2 regions of the Serratia odorifera genome follow, and region 2 is predicted to be linked to the other one. Evidence: predicted binding sites of a transcription regulator. Region 2 holds the regulator's gene; the other holds the start of a gene.

Region 1 (3,151 bases), on a different contig from region 2:
CCATGATGCTGCCAACCTGCAGCGCTTCGTGTTTAGGGATACCCATAATCCAGGCAAATGGATAGAAGAAGTAGCCGAGGATCTCCTGGAAGCTCAGACCGAAGATGGCGCTGAACAGGCCGTTGAGTGCGGCGATCAGGGCGATAAAGCCGATCAGCATTGCGGCAACGATTATTGCAACTTTAAAACCTGCCAGAATATATTCACCCAGCATTTCAAAGAAGCTTTGGCCTTCATGCAGATTGCCGAGGTGCAGTTCTTCTTCGCTACTGGTGTCGTACGGGTTGACCAACGACAGCACGATAAAGGTACTGAACATGTTGAGCACCAGCGCCGCTACCACGAATTTGGCATCCAGCATGGTCATGTAGGCGCCGACGATCGACATGGAGACCGTCGACATCGCGGTTGCCGCCATGGTGTACATGCGCTTTTCCGACATCTTGCCCAGAATGTCTTTATAGGCAATAAAGTTTTCCGACTGACCGAGAATCAGTGAGCTGACGGCGTTGAATGACTCCAGCCTGCCCATACCGTTTACCTTGGACAGGACGGTACCGATGATGCGGATCACAAATGGCAGCACCTTGATGTATTGCAGTATGCCAATCAGCGCAGAAATGAACACGATAGGGCACAGTACCTTCAGGAAGAAGAACGCCAACCCTTTGTCGCCCATACCGCCGAAGACAAAATCAGTCCCTTGTCCTGCAAATCCGAGGAGTTTATCAAACAGGGCGGCGAACCCTTTGACGAAGCCCAGGCCCGCTTCCGAATGCAGGAAAAAGTAGGCCAATAATACTTCGATAACCAATAATTGAATAACATAGCGAATGCGGATGCTTTTGCGATCGCGGCATACCAGCAATGCCAAAATCGTTACCACCACTAACGCCAACGCAAAGTGCGCAATATGGGACATGTTTGCTCCAAATTTGAGGCAGGCTGAATTTCGGTTGTCATTCTATGTAACGCTGCGTTTAAAAACGAGACTTCGATTGCAAATATAGAAACTGATAGTGGGATTCTTCTTAAAGTAGTCCAGTAAAGCACTCCAAATCAAGATGTTAATAATTTTGCCCATTGGTAGCATTTTTGTGCTAATTTGATTATCAGGCGTACTTCGTTCTGTTTCTGGTCAACGCCAGCGGCAAGAAACTTGTTGAAATAGCTGCGATATGTTCGTAAAGCCTTCGTCGCCGTCTATCACAGGGATAAGCATCACCTCTCTAAATGCAATTGATAATTATTATCATTTTGCTATGATTACGGTAAGCTTAATATGAGTAAGGGCTAAACGATATGTTGAACAGCCGTGCGGTTACTTCTACCTCCACCAACCGCCCGTCCAGGAAGATCAAACTTTCTTTGATGGGCCCGGCGTTTATCGCCGCCATCGGCTATATCGATCCCGGTAACTTTGCCACCAACATCCAATCCGGCGCTTCCTTTGGCTACAAACTGTTGTGGGTAGTGGTGTGGGCCAACATCATGGCGATGTTAATCCAGCTATTGTCTGCCAAGCTCGGCATCGCCACTGGCAAGAACCTGGCCGAACATATCCGCGACCGTTTTCCGCGGCCGGCAGTATGGGCCTATTGGGTTCAGGCGGAAATCATCGCCATGGCTACGGATTTGGCCGAATTTATCGGTGCGGCGATCGGCTTTAAACTGCTGCTCGGCGTCACCCTGCTTGAAGGCGCGGTGCTGACCGGTATCGCCACCTTCCTGATCCTGATGCTGCAAAAACGTGGGCAGAAACCGCTGGAACTGGTGATCGGCGGCCTGCTGCTGTTCGTTGCCGCCGCCTACATCGTCGAGCTGGTATTCTCGCAGCCGCAGTTGAGCGGGCTTATCAAAGGCATGGCCATTCCCGACCTGCCTAACGGCGATGCGGTGTTTCTGGCGGCCGGCGTGCTTGGCGCCACCATTATGCCGCACGTGATCTATCTGCACTCTTCGTTGACGCAAACCGCCGGTAAAAATTCGCAGGCGGAACGTTATGCATCAACCAAGGTAGACGTGGCGATTGCCATGACCATCGCCGGTTTTGTCAACCTGGCGATGATGGCTACCGCCGCTGCGGCATTCCACTTTAGCGGCCATAGCGGCATCGCCGATCTTGATCAAGCCTACCTGACCTTGCAACCGTTGCTGGGGCACGCCGCTGCAACGGTATTCGGTCTTAGCCTGGTGGCGGCGGGACTCTCTTCCACCGTGGTTGGCACGTTGGCGGGGCAGGTGGTCATGCAGGGGTTCGTGCGTTTCTATATTCCACTGTGGGTGCGGCGCGTGGTGACCATGCTGCCGTCGTTTATCGTGATCCTGCTGGGTATGGATGCTACGCGTATCCTGGTGCTCAGCCAGGTGTTGTTGAGCTTTGGTATCGCGTTAGCGTTGGTACCACTGCTGCGTTTCACCGGCAACCGGGAACTGATGGGGGATCTGGTTAACAGTAGATCCATACAGAATATCGGGTGGCTGATCGTATTGATCGTGGTGGGGCTGAATGGCTATCTGCTGGTAAGCAGTCTGTTCTAACCGCTTGGCGCTAGCTGAAAGGGCGCGAAATCGCGCCCTTTTGCATTTAATCGTCGTCGTGTTCGTGATGACGGTGCTTGTGTTTATGATGCTTTTTATAATGGTGCTTATCGTATTTGCGATAGCGACCATCATGGTAATAGTAATTTTTGCGCCAGTAGTCGCCGTCACGCCAGCGATAGCCGTCCCAGTAATATCCCCGGCGGCTGCGTTCGCCCTGATAACGCCCACGGTGGTTTTCCCACCAGTCACGATCGCGCCAGTCATGGCCATCCCAATAATTGCCGCGTCGATCCTGATCGCCTATGCGTAATGAAACGCCGGGCATCAAATCAATGTTGAGGCCTTCGGCCTGCGCCTGTTGCGCCAGTGGGGCTGTGGTTGCCACTAAGATAGCGGCCAGTAGCAGAGGTTTAAACATGCTTTCTCCTGTTGGCGGCTCACCGTGCAAAAATTCCCGTATGCCCGTCACGCGTAGCCTGTGCTCGCTTGATGCCCTGCGGGGAGGTAAACCGGCCTTATAGTTAATCTGTCAGCATGTTATCGCTATCGACGTATAAAGAATCTGAGGGAGATTCTGAAAACCACGCTGTGGCAACGAATTAAGATT
Region 2 (3,151 bases):
AATTGCCCAAATGCATAAGGAAGCCGGTCAACCGCTGAAAACCTGGCACTTTGGCGGCGATGAAGCCAAGAACATCCGTCTGGGCGCCGGTTATACCGACATCAAACAGCCAGAACCGGGCAAAGGCATGCTCGATCTGAGCAAAGAAGACAAACCGTGGGCCAAGTCGCAGGTTTGCCAACAGATGATCAAGCAGGGCAAGGTTGCCGACATGGAACACTTGCCGAGCTACTTCGGTCAGGAAGTCAGCAAACTGGTTAAAGCGCACGGCATCGACAGAATGCAGGCCTGGCAGGATGGCTTGAAGGATGCCAAAGACGCCAAGGCGTTTGCCACGGCGCGCGTTGGCGTCAACTTCTGGGATACCCTGTACTGGGGCGGGTTCGATTCGGTAAATGACTGGGCCAACAAGGGTTACGAAGTGGTGGTTTCCAACCCCGACTACGTCTATCTGGACTTCCCGTATGAGGTCAATCCAAACGAAAGCGGCTATTACTGGGGCACCCGCTTCAGTGATGAGCGCAAAATATTCAGCTTTGCACCGGATAACATGCCGCAGAACGCTGAAACGTCGGTGGATCGCGATGGCAACTATTTCACCGCCAAGAGCGATAAACCGTGGCCGGGCGCCTATGGCCTTTCCGCCCAGCTGTGGAGTGAAGTGGTGCGCACCGATCCGCAAATGGAATATATGATGTTCCCGCGCTCGCTGTCGGTGGCGGAACGAGCCTGGCACCGTGCCAGCTGGGAACAGGACTATAAGGCAGGTCGAGAATACAAGGGCGGGGAAACCCACTTGGTCGATGACAAAAAGTTGCAGCAGGACTGGCTGCGGTTTGCCAACCTGCTGGGGCAGCGCGAGTTGGGCAAGCTGGATAAAGGCGGGATAAAATACCGCCTGCCGGTGCCAGGTGCGCGGATCGTCAACGGCAAGCTGGAGGCCAATATTGCTTTGCCGGGACTGGCTATCGAGTATTCCACCGACGGTGGCAAACAGTGGCAACGCTATGATGACAGCGCCAAGCCGGCAGTAGCCGGCGAGGTGCAAATTCGCGCGGTCAGCCCTGACGGCAAGCGCTTTAGCCGTGCGGAACCGGTGCAGGCGTAGTGACCAATGCCTCGCTGCGTGTCGGCGGCGGGGCGTTTGGGGTGTGGAGGGGGTAATACCCTGATGAAAGAGGTGGTTTGCCGCTGCATTGTTATCTTTTGTGACATGATTTCCCCGGCGCGTCCGGGGATTTTTTTGCCTGTCTGACAGGCATAAAAAAACCGCCGTCTGGCGGTTCCTTGCTTATTAATGCATCAGCATTATTTTTTGTCGTGCAGCGTATCGTCTTCGCGGCAATCACCGATGGCGCAATGACCGTACAGGTACAGGCTGTGGTTGGTGAGTTTGATGCCGTGCTGTTTGGCAATGTCACGCTGACGCGCTTCGATGGATTCATCGCTGAATTCGATCACTTTGCCGCAGTCCAGGCAAATCAGGTGATCGTGATGGTGCTGCTGAGTCAGTTCGAATACTGATTTGCCGCCTTCGAAATTATGACGGGTGACAATCCCGGCGTCGTCAAATTGGTTCAGTACGCGGTAAACCGTCGCCAGACCAATTTCTTCGCCCATATCAATCAGTTTCTTGTACAAATCTTCCGCACTGACGTGATGGCAAGCCGGATCTTGCAGTACTTCCAGGATTTTGAGTCGCGGAAGCGTGACTTTTAAGCCGGCCTTCTTTAATGCGGTATTGTTGTCAGTCATGCGGATTCAGTCCTGTTACTATGCTAATCAAGTTGAGGCATTTTTGCCTATGGCATCGGTCGGCACAAAGAATTTATTGCGTCTCATTATAGAACCGGTTGACCTAAATGGAAACCGCCGGTTGTTAACAAAGATATATTCGCACCGTTACATGTCACACATGTAACATCTTGATGGGTGGGATAAACCGAACCGCAGTCTACCGTGACGAGGGGGGAAGTTACAATTTTGTAGCTTCTATCGCTTCAATCCGTGATGTCGATAACGGCCCTGCGTTAATCATGCGTCTCGCAGGGCCTTGAACGGCGGGGAAATAACCGCTGCTTAACCTACGATGTCTGCCAGGCTCAGCTCTGCGCTGATTTGCGCCACCCAGCCCTGCACGCGTTCGTCGGTCAGTTCGGGTTGGCGATCTTCGTCAATCGCCAGGCCGATAAAGTGATCGTCGTCTGCCAGACCCTTGGAGGCTTCGAAATGATAGCCTTTGGTTGGCCAGTGGCCGACAATCGCTGCGCCGCGAGGTTCGATGATGTCACGAATGGTCCCCATCGCATCACAGAAATATTCCGCGTAATCTTCCTGATCGCCGCAGCCGAACAGCGCGACCAGTTTGCCATTGAAGTCTATTTCTTCCAGCGTAGGGAAAAAGTCGTCCCAGTCACATTGTGCTTCACCGTAATACCAGGTTGGGATACCGAGCAGCAGAATGTCGAATGCGTCCAGATCTTCTTTGCTGCTTTTGGCAATGTCATGCACCTCAGCCACATCGTCGCCAAAGCTCTGACGAAGAAGTTTTTGGATCATCTTGGCAATGTTTTCGGTATTGCCGGTGTCGCTGCCAAAGAAAATGCCTACGTTAGCCATATCGCGTATAACCTTTAAATTCAATTAATTACAATACTCGACGCCCGGCTTTCGCACCGGTATCGTTTAAAATATCGCCATGGTGAGGAGCCAGCTCCCACCGCTAAACGCGTATCATGCCAGAAATTTGCCCCGGGGTTTTATCGCGTTTATGCGATGCCCGAAGAATAAAATGCGGAGTTGATCCGGCGTCATCCTTAACGCCGCGCCGCGCGTGCGGCTGATAAGATCATTGTTCTGGCTGTTCTTCCGCCAGTTGCGCCAGCAGCATTTGCTCAATGAGCTCGCTGCGACTGATATTACGCTGTTCCGCCAGTTTGTTCAGAGCGTCCACCGCATCCGCGTTGATTTTCAGCTCCACACGCCGCAAACCACGTACTTTATCGCGCCGTAGCTGATTCCGCTTATTGATTCTAAGCTGTTCATCACGGGATAGCGGGTTGGTTTTCGGGCGCCCCGGACGGCGTTCATCTGCGAACAGATCCAGCGTCGTGCGATCCGTTTGTTCTTTTGCCATAGGTAGCGGTACTGC

Evidence for each region. The regulator Fur, encoded in region 2, represses iron uptake genes when iron is present. The targets are predictions, from matches to a motif close to ATAATAATGAGAACNACTATCAA.
Region 1: the regulator Fur is predicted to act here: its motif matches at 1,234-1,256, upstream of ACCC84_RS06485 (Nramp family divalent metal transporter).

Annotation. Positions count from the first base shown of each region.
Region 1 covers NZ_JBGMUT010000002.1:63,118-66,268, forward strand. Annotated here, with positions in the region: gene ACCC84_RS06480 (NupC/NupG family nucleoside CNT transporter) at 1-922, opposite strand, end outside; gene ACCC84_RS06485 (Nramp family divalent metal transporter) at 1,303-2,541, shown strand; gene ACCC84_RS06490 (DUF2502 domain-containing protein) at 2,588-2,962, opposite strand.
Region 2 covers NZ_JBGMUT010000005.1:257,425-260,575, forward strand. Annotated here, with positions in the region: gene ACCC84_RS15390 (beta-N-acetylhexosaminidase) at 1-1,108, shown strand, start outside; gene fur (ferric iron uptake transcriptional regulator) at 1,309-1,755, opposite strand; gene fldA (flavodoxin FldA) at 2,080-2,619, opposite strand; gene ybfE (LexA regulated protein) at 2,849-3,136, opposite strand.